DNA from 3 places in the Arthrobacter sp. TE12231 genome. Region 1 is predicted to be linked to each of the others. Evidence: riboswitches for the same ligand, from Rfam matches in the RefSeq annotation. Region 1 holds a riboswitch; each other region holds the start of a gene.
What was found. Region 1 has a riboswitch for thiamine pyrophosphate ahead of thiO (glycine oxidase ThiO). Riboswitches for the same ligand answer to the same signal wherever they lie in the genome.
Positions count from the first base shown of each region.

Region 1 (4,533 bases):
GGAACCAGGTCAGACCTGCCAGCCTCACCGGCCTTTCAGAGGAACGCAGACGTTACAGGAACTCGGCCCGGCCTTCCATCGCCGAGGACGCCAGCGCGTGTTCGCGCCGCGGGATCCTGCCGGCCGCTTTCGCCAGCCTGCCGGCGATGACGGCGTGTTTGAAGGCCTCCCCCATGAGCGCGGGATTCTGGGCACGGGTCACGGCCGTGGCCAGCAGCACGGCGTCGCAGCCAAGTTCCATCGCCAGGGCCGCGTCCGAGGCCGTGCCGATTCCGGCATCGAGCACCACGGGCACGGACGCCCGCGAGACGATCAGCTCGATGTTGTGCGGGTTCAGGATGCCCAGGCCGGTCCCGATCGGGGCACCCAGCGGCATCACCGCCGTCGCCCCGAGGTTTTCGAGCCGCAGGGCCAGCACGGGGTCATCGTTGGTGTACGCGAAGACCTTGAAGCCGCGGGCCACCAGCTGCTCAGTTGCGTCCACGAGCTCGACCGCGTCCGGCAGCAGGGTGTGCTCGTCGGCAATGACTTCGAGCTTGACCCAGTCCGTCTCCAGGGCCTCGCGGGCCAGTTCGGCGGTGAGTACGGCGTCCTTGGCGGTGAAGCAACCGGCTGTGTTCGGCAGCACTCGGATGTTGTGGTCCACGAGCAGCTGGAACAGCGATCCCGTTTCCGCCGGTGAATAGCGGCGCATCGCCACGGTGGTCAATTCCGTCCCGGAAGCCAAAAGCGCCGCGCCCAGCCCGTCCAGGCTCGGCGCACCGCCGGTGCCCATGATAAGCCGGGATCCGAGCGTCACGCCGTCCACCACGAACGGATCGGCGAGGGCCCCGGCAGCCGGCCGGGCCGGCGATCCTGCAAGAGTCGTTTCGTTCATGCTGGTCATCCTCCCTGGACTGCCGTAACAAGTTCGACGTCGTCGCCGTCGGCGAGCGCGGTGGCGTGCCACTGGCTGCGGGGCACCACTTCAGCGTTGCGGGCCACCGCGACACCGAGCTTCTGCCCGTCGGCAGCCCGGCCGTCGGGGCCGATGCTCCGGCCCGTGAGCTGGCTGACGAGTGTGCTGACGGAGGCGCCGTCGGCGACGCTCTGCTCCGTTCCGTTCAGTCTGATGTTCATGCTGCTTCCTTGTTGGGGCTGTCCCCGGACGCATCCGGGGTGCGGGAGAAACGGTCGGGGCGGAACCCGGCCCAGCGCGGGTCCGGCATACCGTCCATGAGCTGACGACAGACGACGGCGGCTGCCGGGGTCAGCAGGACGCCGTGCCGGAAGAATCCCGTGGCGATGATGAGGCCCGGGACGTCCCCGCCTTCCGGGCGCGAGACGCGCCCCAGCATCGGGGCGTTGTCCGGTGTGCCGGGGCGGGCGCGCGCCGTGGCTTCGAGTAGTTCCAGCTCGGCTACAGCGGGCACCAGCTGCTGAGCGTCTCGGAGCAGCTGGTAGACGCCGCCGGCGGAAACAGCGTGCGGATCCGACGGGCCGTCTTCGCGTTGGGTGGCGCCGATCACCACAGTGCCGTCCTGCCGCGGGACGATATACACCGGCACCCCGCGCACCATGCCACGCACGGTGGCCGTAAGCAGTGGTTGCAGGTGCGCGGGCACGCGGAGCCGAAGGATGTCGCCGTAGACCGGCCGCAGCGGGAGTTTCAGTCCAGCGGGCAGCCCGTCAAGGTCGGGGGCGCCGAGCCCGTTGGCGACCACGGTTTCCGCGGCCCGCACGGAACCGCCGCCCGCGAGCCGGACACCGGCGATGCGTCCGTCCTCCCACAGCAGCCCCGCCGCGCGCCGACGGACGAATCTGCAGCGGCCCTCCGCGTCGAGCAGCCTGGTGAGCCGGGCAATCAGCATGCGGGGGTCCACCTGGTGGTCGGCCGGGATATCGAATGCGCACGAGATACCGGGGCTGAGCAAAGGTTCCCGGCTGCGTGCCTCGCGCACGGTCAGGGGCTCCACGGTGAGGCCGGAGTCCTGCTGGACTTCCCTCAGGTCCGCGAGCGCGCGCCGGTCCGCCGCATCGGCACCGACGGCGAGGGTCGGCGTCGTCAGGTAGCCGGTACTGGACCCTGCCCGGGATCCCGGGCCGCTGGCGGCACTGGCATCGGCGTCGATCCCGGCACCGGCATCGATCCCGGCCACGAAGTCGGGCCACAGCCGGGAGGACTCGAGCATCAGTTCCAGGAGCTGTTCTTCCTGATAGTGCAGTTCGCTGACGGGGGCCAGCATTCCGGCGGCGGCCCAGCTGGCCCCGCTGCCGGGCGCGTCATCGATCAACACCACGGACCGGCCCGCACGGCTGGCCTCGAACGCGATGCCGTGGCCGATCACCCCGCCGCCGATCACCGCAACGTCAACAGCGACGTCCTGTGCGGATGTGTCCTGTGCGGTGAGGTCCTCTGCGGAACCCGGGCCCGTGTCACAAACCCGGTAGGCGGCGTCATCTGCGGCTTCGGCTTCACGGCTGGTTCTTGTGCCCATAAAAAATTCCTTCCCTACGCCGGTACTAGCCGGATCAGGTCAAGCGGTCGGCTCTGACGCCCTCTCAGCCGTGCAGCGATGACGTGGCCGCTGCGGGCTCCCGCGGTATGCGCCCAGTTTAGAGGAACTAGGCTGGTGTCATGAGCCAGGACTCCCTCCACACCACCGCCCGCCTCTACTTGTGCACCGACGCCCGGCAGGACCGCGGCGACTTCGAGGACTTTGTGGACGCCGCATTCGCCGGCGGGGTGGACATCATCCAGCTGCGCGACAAGTCGCTTGAGGCGGCCGAGGAACTGGAGCTCCTGGAGGTCCTGCACGCCGCAGCGCAGCGGCACGGACGGCTCTGGGCCGTCAATGACCGGGCGGACATCGCCTCTTTGTCCGGGGCTCCGGTGTTCCATATCGGGCAGAAGGATATTTCGCTCGACGCCGCCCGCGGCCTCCTCGGCAAGAAAACCATAGTCGGATTGTCCACCCACAGCCCGGAGCAGGTGGACGCCGCCATTGCGTCCTCCCCCGGCCGCAAGGGACTCGACTACTTCTGCGTGGGACCCGTGTGGGCCACTCCCACCAAGCCTGGACGCGCCGCCGTCGGCCTCGACCTGGTGCGTTACGCCGCCGAGGCGACCGGCCGGGCGGATGGGGAGGGAGCCGGCACGGTCGACGGCCGGGTCGAAAGCTTGTTGCCGTGGTTTGCGATCGGCGGCATCGACCTCGGCAATGTTGAGCAGGTAGTCGACGCCGGTGCCCGCCGGATCGTCGTGGTCCGGGCAATCACCGACGCCGATGATCCGGCCCACGCAGCCGGCGCACTGCTGGCGGCGCTGGATGCCGCCGATTCCTGAACAGGTTCCGTTCGGGTTTCCGCCCCGGCGGCGGAGCTACCCCGCCAGTCCCAGCGCGGCCATCCGGCGCGAGTGGTTTGTGGCGAGTTCGGCCGTCAGAGCCCTGACCAGTTCCCTGGCGCCGGCGTCGTCCAGGCCTGAGAGCCCGCCGAGGAAGGCGTGTTCGAGACTGACCCGCTGGGCTTGGGTCAGTGCCTCGCCCAGCAGGCGCCTGGCCCACAGCGCCAGGCGCGACGCCAGCCGGGGGTCATCGGCCAGGGCCGCCTTGAGCCGCTCCTGCAGCACGGCCGTGGCCTCCTCGGCGGACTGGATCTGCTCGATCAGTTCCCGGGTCGCGGTGTCGACGTGCCTGGCGACGGCACGGTAGAAGTCCGCGGAGACGGTGTCGATCACGTAGGCCTTCATGAGGGATTCGTACCAGTCCGCCGGGCGTGTGCGCTCATGGAAGTGGTCCACGGACGGCTGGAACGGCAGCATGGCGGCCTCCGTGTCCAGGCCCATGGCCTCGAGCCGGGCCCGGACGAGTTCGTAGTGCTGGAACTCGACTACCGCGATCCTGCCCAGCACCGCACGGTCATGCAGCGTGGGTGAATAGCGGGCGTCCGAGGACAGCCGTTCGAAGGCCGAAAGCTCGCCGTACGCCATGACTCCCAGCAGATCCGTGAGGAAGCTGTTGTAGCGGGCAGGATCGTCCGGGATTGGGCTCATAATCCAAGACTAATAGCGGAAATCGGGCTAACCTGATTTTCGTGTCCCATCATCGCCTGACCCCGAGTATCCACGAGCAGCAGAACCAGCTTGCCGGGGCTCTCAAGGCGTTGCGCACCACGCTGGAACTGCCCGGTCCGTTCCCCGAGGACGTGCTGCGCGACGCGCAGGCGGCGGTGGCCGAGCACAAGCTGCCGGACCTGGACTTCACCCATGTCGAGTTCGTGACGATCGATCCGGCGTCCTCCACCGACCTCGACCAGGCGCTGTATATCGAGCGCAACGGCGAGGGCTACAACGTGCTTTACGCCATCGCCGATGTCCCGTCCTTCGTCGCGCCGGGCGGGGCGCTCGACGCCGAGACCCGCCGCCGCGGCCAGACCTTCTACACCCCGGACGGGCGGATCCCGCTGCATCCGGAGGTCATCAGCGAGGCTGCCGGTAGCCTGCTCGCCGGGCAGCTGTGCGCGGCATTCGTCTGGGAGTTCGAACTCGACGCC
Region 1 covers NZ_JBSSFS010000001.1:1,013,900-1,018,432, reverse strand. Annotated here, with positions in the region: gene ACVWYS_RS04685 (thiazole synthase) at 53-877, opposite strand; gene thiS (sulfur carrier protein ThiS) at 883-1,119, opposite strand; gene thiO (glycine oxidase ThiO) at 1,116-2,477, opposite strand; TPP riboswitch at 2,471-2,591, opposite strand; gene thiE (thiamine phosphate synthase) at 2,618-3,325, shown strand; gene ACVWYS_RS04665 (ferritin-like fold-containing protein) at 3,362-4,033, opposite strand; gene ACVWYS_RS04660 (RNB domain-containing ribonuclease) at 4,075-4,533, shown strand, end outside.

Region 2 (4,533 bases), 950 kb from region 1:
AATTCGGAAGCCTCTCGGTGCTCCGCGTCGAGCAGGGCGCCCCGGGGGCCAATATCAGGACCGCTTCGGACGCCCTCTGGTACACGATCGTCACGATCTCGACAGTCGGATACGGAGACCAATATCCGGTCACGGATGCGGGCCGTATTATCGGGGCAGGCATCATTGTCATCGGTGTCGGCATCTTCGGTACGTTCACCGGTTACCTTGCCAACTTCTTCCTGTCGCCCAAGAAGAAGGAACCCGCGCCGCTAGTCGATGCGGCCGACACGGGTACGGTCGAAGGACTCCGCCTGCGCCTCGAAGAGTCCGAAGCCAAGCTCACCGAGATCAGGAAGCTGCTCGTCGAGCCAAGCTAGTCAACGTCCTTGAAATGCCCTCGTTAGACGACGTCCTGGGTCTTGGCGAAGCGGGTGATCGCGCGCTGGGTGCCGCGGTTGGCGAGCACCTGGATGACGGTGCTGACCGCGGCCGAGATCAGCGCGAACGCCAATGCGTGGTGCAGCGTGGTGGGGACGTCGTCGTTGTCCGTGGGCGGCTTGCTGCCCGTGGACTTCTCCCAGACGGTGTCAACGAGCTTGGCGCCGGCGTAACCGGCCAGGAGGCTGACGCCGGTGCCGAGCAGCTTGATGAAGAGGTTCATTCTTCGTAACTCCTTAAGGGAGGAAACAGGGCTGCCCCTAGCCTAGCGTTCCTTGCCCGGGCATCCAGACAGGGCCAACGCCCCTGTATTGCCTCGCCCGCCGGACGTACTTTTGAGCATGGAACAGCCCCGGACCCGCCCGCTCGGCCATGCCCGGGGCGCCGCGGCGGACAGTCAGAGCTGGCGGCAACTCTACTTCTGGGCCGGAATCTCCGCCGTCGCGTTCGTGGCGTTGTTGATCGTGGCAGTGGTTCTGGACGCCATTGCCCCGCCACCGATCCACGGCGGTGCCGAAACCCTCGAGTTCATCGCCGGGCACACGGCGGTCTACGTCGCCGAACAACTCCTGTGGACCGTGCCCAACATTCTTCCGGTTCTGGTATTCGTGACCCTCTTCGTGGCACTCGCCCCGCTGAACAAGAGCCTGGCCCTCATGGCCACGGTGATCGGCGCCCTGCCGTGGGCGCTGTTCCTGGCCGTTCCGGTCACGAGCCGCGGATCGATGATCCTGGTCAATCTCAGTGACAGCTACGCGAACGCGATCGGCACCGCCGGGGCCGATGCCCGGCTCCGCTATGCCGCCGCGGCGGAGGCGCTGATCGCCGAGAACAACACGCCTGCCGCCGTCGGCGTCCTGTCCGCGCTCGGCATCCTGCTGATGTCGCTGACCATGCTCAAGGGCGTGCTGCCCCGTGCGGTGGCCTGGCTCGGCGTGGCCGCGGGCGCGGTTGGCGTGGTGGCGGAGGTACTCCGGTTCGCCGTTCCGGAGGTCTACCTGGTGTACGGCATCCTGATGTGGGCCTGGTTCACGGCGGTGGGGATTGCGCTGATCCGGCTGTCCCGGAGGACGCCGCGCGCGGACGGCGCCGCCGCCTAAGCTCCCGGCGTGAGGACCGTCCGTAAAGCCTCGACCACGAGGTCGTGGTCTGCCTTCTGCGGCAGCCCGGAGACAGTCACGACGGCTACGGCACCGGTGCCGCGCACGTAGATGGGGAACGCTCCGCCGTGGGCGGCGAACTCCATCTGATCGAACCAGGCGTTGTCCTCGATCCTTCCGCCGGCAGCGCGGGCCCGGAGGCCCACCAGCAGGGACGGGACCTCGTAGCGCTGGGCCGTGCGCTTCTTGGCGTTGATCCAGCGTTCGTTGTCCGGAGTGGCGCCGTCCAGCGCCGCGTGGAAGAGCACCTGCTCGCCCTTGGTGATGTCGACGGCGATGGGCAGCGAGCGTTGCCTGCCCAGTTCGACCAGGAGCAGCCCGAGGTCCAGGGCATCGTCCTTGCTGAACGATGCGAACTGGAGCGCATCCATTTCGGCCAGCACGCGGCCAATGAGCGCCGCCAGGGAACCGTGCGGTTGCGGCTCGCTCGAGTCCGGGTCGTACTCGGCGGAGGGATCTGGCGTGGCCGGTGTGTGCGTCAAAATGGTCCAGCTTTCCGGTGGGCGACAAGGCCGCCCGCTCGCGGGTCCGGGGGCCGACACGTCGACTCTACCAAGCGGCTCTTCCCGGCCGCGGGGTGCGCCTGGGGCAGGCCGCGGATTGTGACAGCACTCCACTGATAACCCGGGCCGTTCGGGTGTAAACTGAGCCAGCCCACAAGGGCGAAATAATTACGACAGGGGAGCGCCGCCGTCGGGCATCGCCGGAAGAGTCCGGGGAAACCAGTGGTGGGCGCTGAGAGTGCGGACAGCCGCAGACCCTCGAACCTGATCCGGTTAGTACCGGCGCAAGGGAGTCGAGTTCTCAGGGTGCGCGGAGGGCGGCGGAAGCCGAGGCCGGCCGGAGCACCCTCCCCTCCTGTTCCTCAGGAGGACGACATGACAGATATTTCAGCACAGCATGGTTCCAGCAGCCGTTCATCGGCCCGGCGCACCTACAACTGGCGTGTGGTGGACATTGTGGTTGCCGCCTTGATCGCCGTCGCCGGGGGCGTCATCTTCTGGGCCTGGGATCAGGGCGCGAACCTGATTTCCACCCCGGTCAACACGATCTACCCGCCGCTCAGCGGACTCTACGCCGGCGGATGGATGATCCCGGCAGTGCTCGGCATGCTCATCATCCGCAAGCCCGGGGCAGCCCTCTTCTGCGAGACGGTGGCGGCCACGGGCGAGCTGATCATGGGCTCGCAGTACGGCACCACGGTCCTGATCTCCGGAGTCCTGCAGGGCCTCGGCGCGGAACTGGTGTTCGCGGCCTTCCTCTACAAGAAGTTCAACCTCCCGGTGTCCCTCCTGGCCGGAGCCGGCGCGGGCCTCTTCTGCGGCCTGAACGACTCCTTCCTGCCGTGGGGCTGGAACATTGCCTACGAAGCCGGCGACAAGCTCGCCTACATCGTCTTCACCACCATCTCCGGCGCCGTGATTGCCGGCGGACTGTCCTGGCTCGCCACCCGCGGCCTGGCCAAGACCGGCGTGCTGGGCTCCTTTGCCTCCCGCAAGGCCGCCACGGAGCCTGTCTTCTCCTGAACCACGTTCCTGCACCCACTCCGGAACGGCCCTCTTGGAATTGCACAGGCGACTCATGACATCTTCACCAGGCGTACGCCCGGCCGCCGTCACAGCCCGCGGCTGGGGCTGGCGGCACGCCGGAAGGCTCCGGCCTGCGGTCAGCGGACTTGACCTGGACATCCGGCCGGGGGAGCGCGTGCTCCTGCTGGGCCCGTCCGGCGCCGGCAAATCAACCCTGCTCCACGCCCTGGCGGGTGTGCTCGGGGACGGCGCGGTGGGGGAGGCTGGCGACGCCAAAGAATCCGACGAGACCGGCAGCCTGCTGATCGATGGCGCTGCGCCCCGTGCACAGCGCGGCCGCGCCGGGCTCGTGCAGCAGGACCCGGAAACCCAGGTGGTGCTCTCGCGCCTCGGCGACGACGTCGCCTTCGGCGCCGAAAACCTCTCTGTCCCGGCCGGGGAGATCTGGCCGCGGGTCCGCGAGGCGCTCGACGACGTCGGGCTGGGCAGGCTGCCGCTGGACCACCCGACGTCGGCGCTGTCGGGCGGCCAAAAGCAGCGCCTGGCGCTCGCCGGGATCCTCGCGATGCGGCCGGGGTTGCTGCTGCTCGACGAGCCCACCGCCAACCTGGATCCCGCCGGCGTCCTGGAAGTCCGCGACGCCGTTGGCCGCTGCCTGGACAAGACCGGCGCCACCCTGGTGGTGGTGGAGCACCGGGTGGCGGTCTGGAAGGACCTCGTGGACCGGATCGTGGTGCTGCAGCCCGGGTCCGCCACGGACTCCGCGGTCCTGATTGACGGGCCGCCGGACCAGGTCCTGGCCGAGGCGCGGGACATGCTCATCGGTGCGGGCGTCTGGGTGCCCGGCTACGTGCCCGCAACACGTTCCCGGACCGCCCCGGCCTCCGGGCAGCTCCTGCTCTCGTCGGACGCCCTCGCGGTCTCCCGCGAGCGGCCGCGGCGGGCCGGACTGCGCCAGGGTTTCCGCACGATTGCGCCGCGCCCCGTGCAATCCGGGGTCATGGCCCGGGTCCGTGCCGGAGAGGCCTTGACCATCACCGGGCAGAACGGTTCGGGCAAGTCGACCCTGGCACTGACGCTCGCCGGCCTCCTGCGCCCCGTGGCGGGGACGGTCTCCGCCACGACGGAACTCAGTGGTTGCGCCATCGGTCGCGTAGGTGATGGCGCCGGGACCGACCCGTACCGGTGGAAAGCCCAGCAGCTGATCGCCAGGATCGGGACCGTGTTCCAGGAACCCGAGCACCAGTTTGTCACCGGCAGGGTCCACGACGAACTTATGTTCGGGCCCCGCCACCTCGGCTACGGCGAGGACCGTGTGGACGAGCTCCTGGAGCGGCTGCGGCTGACGGAGCTCGTGGACGCCAACCCCTACACGCTCTCGGGCGGCGAGAAACGGCGCCTCTCGGTGGCCACCGTGCTGGCTG
Region 2 covers NZ_JBSSFS010000001.1:59,278-63,810, forward strand. Annotated here, with positions in the region: gene ACVWYS_RS00230 (ion transporter) at 1-359, shown strand, start outside; gene ACVWYS_RS00235 (DUF4235 domain-containing protein) at 383-643, opposite strand; gene ACVWYS_RS00240 (DUF4386 family protein) at 762-1,520, shown strand; gene ACVWYS_RS00245 (heme-degrading domain-containing protein) at 1,517-2,062, opposite strand; TPP riboswitch at 2,249-2,392, shown strand; gene ACVWYS_RS00250 (ECF transporter S component) at 2,459-3,106, shown strand; gene ACVWYS_RS00255 (ABC transporter ATP-binding protein) at 3,162-4,533, shown strand, end outside.
Region 2: it holds a riboswitch for thiamine pyrophosphate, as region 1 does, so the genes downstream of both, ACVWYS_RS00250 (ECF transporter S component) here and thiO (glycine oxidase ThiO) in region 1, are expected to answer to the same signal.

Region 3 (4,533 bases), 500 kb from region 1:
GCGGAAAAGCCGGTCCGGCGCCGCGCCAGCCGCGCCAAGGCCGCTCCGAAGGTCGACGAGGTCCCCGCAGTAGCTGCGGCGGAAGAAGAAACCGAAGAAGCAACCGAAGAAGCGGCCGCCGCACCCGCTGAAACACAGGCACAGGCTGCACAGCCCGTCACGGCAGACGAGCAGCCGGCTGAAAGCCCTGCCGCATCACTCTTCCTGGAACCGGGTGCCCTCACCTCCGTGATCTTCCAGGCCCCGGACCTCAGCACCGTGGTGCGTCCGGCCCCGGCGGCCGCAGCAGCGGAGCCCGAGGAAGAAGAAGGCGACGAGGACGAGGACGCCGGCAGCCGCCGTCGTCGCCGTAGCCGCGGCCGCCGCGGACGCACCCGCACCTCCGCCGAGTCCGAGATCGACGTTGAAGGCACCGAGGAAGAGGGCGAGGAGGGCCAGGAGGGGACGCTCGAGGACGGCGTGACCTCGCGCCGCCGGCGCCGCCGCCGTCGCGGTGACCAGGACCTGGAACTGACCGGCGGGGGAGACGACGATCCGCCCAACACCGTGACCCGCGTGCGCGCGCCGCGGGCCATCAGCGAAGCCCCGGTCAACAACCGCGTCACCTCGGTTAAGGGTTCCACCCGCCTCGAGGCCAAGAAGCAGCGCCGCCGCGAATCCCGCGACACCGGCCGCCGCCGCACCGTGATCACCGAAGCCGAGTTCCTGGCCCGCCGTGAATCCGTGGACCGGCAGATGATCGTCCGCCAGCGCGACGACAGAATCCAGATCGCCGTCCTGGAAGACGGCGTCCTGGCCGAGCACTTCGTCTCCAAGACCCAGCAGGACTCCCTGATCGGCAACGTCTACCTGGGCAAGGTCCAGAACGTGCTGCCCTCCATGGAAGCTGCCTTCGTGGACATCGGACGCGGCCGCAACGCCGTCCTGTACGCCGGCGAAGTGAACTGGGATGCAGTGAACCTCGAAGGCAAGCAGCGCCGGATCGAAAACGCGCTCAAGTCCGGCGACTCCGTCCTGGTCCAGGTCACCAAGGACCCGGTCGGCCACAAGGGCGCCCGGCTCACCAGCCAGATCTCGCTGCCCGGACGCTACCTGGTGTACGTGCCCGGCGGTTCCATGACCGGCATCTCCCGCAAGCTGCCCGACGTCGAACGCAACCGCCTCAAGCGGATCCTCAAGGACCGCCTGCCCGAGGACGCGGGCGTCATTGTCCGCACTGCGGCCGAAGGGGCGTCCGAGGAAGAGCTGACGCACGACATCAACCGGCTCCGCGCGCAATGGGAAGGCATCGAGAGCCAGTCGACCTCTACGAAGATCCTCGCCCCCGAGCTGCTCTACGGCGAACCCGACCTCACCATCAAGGTGGTCCGCGACGTCTTCAACGAGGACTTCTCCAAGCTGATCGTCTCCGGCGAGGAAGCTTGGGACACCATCGAGGCCTATGTGACCTACGTGGCGCCGGACCTCGTGGGCCGGCTCGAGAAGTGGACCAAGGACACGGACATCTTCGCTGCCTGGCGCATCGACGAGCAGATCCACAAGGCCCTGGACCGGAAGGTCTTCCTGCCCTCCGGCGGGTCCCTCGTGATCGACCGCACCGAGGCCATGACCGTGGTGGACGTCAACACCGGCAAGTTCACCGGCTCCGGCGGCAACCTCGAAGAAACCGTCACCAAGAACAACCTGGAAGCGGCCGAGGAAGTCGTCCGGCAGCTGCGGCTGCGCGACATCGGCGGCATCATCGTGATCGACTTCATCGACATGGTGCTCGAATCCAACCGAGACCTCGTGCTGCGCCGCATGGTGGAGTGCCTGGGCCGGGACCGCACCAAGCACCAGGTGGCGGAGGTGACCTCGCTGGGCCTCGTGCAGATGACCCGCAAGCGGATGGGCACCGGGCTGCTGGAAGTCTTCGGCGAACAGTGTGAAGCCTGCGCGGGCCGCGGCATCGTCACCCACGACGAACCCGTCGAGCACCGCCGGGCCAACACGGTCGCTGCCGAGCATTACGTCCCGCGCGCCGAGGCCCAGCCTGCCGCCCGCACCGAACGCAAGAGCCGTCGCCGCGGCCGGGGCCAGGGCCCGGAGTCCGCACCGGCCGCCGTCCACGCCGAGCCCACCGAGGCCGAGCGCCATGCCAAGGCTGAAGCCACCCGTGCCGCGCTGGCGAACATCGCCGCCGCGGCCCACGCCGCGCACCTGCACGACGGGGAAGCGGCTGCAGCCAGCGACGCCGGGGCCCGCCAGGCCGCCGTCGACGCCGTCACGAAGCTCGCCGCCACGGAAGAGGCAGCCGGCCGTCCCGCGGCTGTGCTGACGTTCGGCGGTGAGCAGGTGGCCCTGCCGTTCGTCGAGCACGCCGAGGGCACACCGGAGCCGTCCCTGACCCTGGACCTGCTGACCGAGGCCTTCGCCAACCTGGGCGAGGCTGAGGCCCAGGCCGGCAAGCAGGCGGCCGCCCAGGCCCAGCACGAGACTCAGGCCACGGCCGCATCCGAGCCGGCGCGCGTCGAGGCGCCGGCTTCACGGACAGCGGAAACCACGACGACGCGCGGCCGCCGCGGGCGCCGCAACCGGAGCGCCAGCCGCGCCCAGGGTGCAGCCAACGAGACCTCCGTGGAGCACCGCGAGGCAACACGGCCGGCCGCGGCCGGCTCGGTTCACGAGGCCAAGGCTCCCGCCGCGGCCAGGCCGGCCATCCCGGCCGGCAACGAGCCGATCATCCTCGGGGTCGGCGTGCCGGCATCGGAGCTGTAGTCCTCCACGGCTGATCCCTTCCGCCACCGGTCGGGCTGTTGTGTGGATTGCGGGTTCGGGCCGGAGCGGGCGTAACAATACGTCCGCTCCGGCCCGGGCCCGCTTCTCCGTTAACAGGCCAGCGCCGGGACAGCGGCTAGGCTTGACCACTGACACGGGGTGCCGCGCATCGGGCCGGCTGAGATCCAGACCCGTTGAACCTGTCCGGTTAGCACCGGCGAAGGGATGTCTGACTTGTCCGCAACAGTGAATCCGTCTGAATTTCTGCCCGACGCTTTTCTGCCTCCCAATTTTCTGCCCTCCGCGCCGTCTGCGCCGCTGCGCATTCCCCGGGTGCTGGCCATCGCCGGTTCGGACCCGTCCGGCGGCGCAGGGATCCAGGCGGACTTGAAGAGCATCGCGGCGAACGGCGGCTACGGCATGGCCGCCATCACGGCCCTGACGGCGCAAAACACCCAGGGCGTGCGCGCCGTCCACGTTCCTCCGGCAGAGTTCCTCACGGCGCAGCTGGACGCCATCAGCGACGACATCGGCATCGACGCCGTGAAAATCGGCATGCTGGGTGACGCCGCGGTGATCGACGCCGTCCGCACCTGGCTGGAAAAGGTGCGACCCGCCGTCGTGGTCCTGGACCCGGTAATGGTGGCCACCAGCGGCGACCGGCTCCTGAAGGAATCCGCCGAGGCGGCACTGCAGGCCCTCCTGCCCCTGGCGGACCTCATCACGCCGAATCTTGCCGAGCTGGCCATCCTGCTTAAGGAACCCGTCGCGGCAAACTGGGCGGAAGCCCTGGCGCAGGGCAAGCGCCTGGCCGCCCTCACCGGCACCACCGTCCTGGTCAAGGGCGGACACCTCCCCGGCGGGGATGGTGCCGGGGATAGTGCCGGGGACGGCTGCCCGGATGCGCTGGTCAACACCGTAGGGCTGCTGGGGCAGGAGACCGTGGTGGTGCCGGGGGAGCGGATCGCCACCCGCAACAGCCACGGCACCGGCTGCTCCCTGTCCTCGGCCATGGCCACGGTGCAGGCGCGGGTGGGGAACTGGGAAGCCGCACTGCGGGAGGTCAAGCCGTGGCTGCTGGGTGCGCTCCGCGAAGCCTCGGCCCTGGACGTCGGCACCGGCAACGGCCCGGTCCATCACTTCCATCACGTGCAGGACCGCACGAGCTCTCAGCACAGCCAGCACAGCCAGGGGCCGGCGGAGACCCCCGCGGAGGGCGAGTTCGCCGCGGCTCTGCGCGATGGCGCCGCGGCCGATCTCGACGCCATCTATGCCCTGGACTTCATCCGCGGACTCGCCGACGGCACCCTGCCCGAGCACGAGTTCGCCTACTACCTGGCCCAGGACGCCATTTACCTCAACGGCTACTCCCGGGTCCTGGCCCGCGCCGCCGCCCTCGCCCCCACCGAGGCCGAACAACTGTTCTGGGCCCGCTCGGCGCAGACCTGCCTTGAGGTCGAGTCCGAGCTCCACCGCTCCTGGCTCAGCACCCGCCCCGCGGCGGCCGGTCTGGGCCCGGTCACGAAGTCCTACGTGGACCACCTGCTGGCCGCCTCCGTCTCGGGCAGCTACGGCGTGCTCGTGGCGGCAGCCCTGCCGTGCTTCTGGCTCTACGCCGAAGTCGGGGCCACCCTGCACCGTGAATTCCTGGCCGGCGGCGCCCCCGCAGCGCACCCTTACGCCGACTGGCTGCGGACGTACGCCGATGAGGACTTTGCCGCCGCGACCCGGCAGGCGATTGCGTACACCGACGCGGCGGCCCGGCAGGCCTCCGCC
Region 3 covers NZ_JBSSFS010000001.1:1,512,315-1,516,847, forward strand. Annotated here, with positions in the region: gene ACVWYS_RS06890 (Rne/Rng family ribonuclease) at 1-2,757, shown strand, start outside; TPP riboswitch at 2,903-3,000, shown strand; gene ACVWYS_RS06895 (bifunctional hydroxymethylpyrimidine kinase/phosphomethylpyrimidine kinase) at 2,983-4,533, shown strand, end outside.
Region 3: it holds a riboswitch for thiamine pyrophosphate, as region 1 does, so the genes downstream of both, ACVWYS_RS06895 (bifunctional hydroxymethylpyrimidine kinase/phosphomethylpyrimidine kinase) here and thiO (glycine oxidase ThiO) in region 1, are expected to answer to the same signal.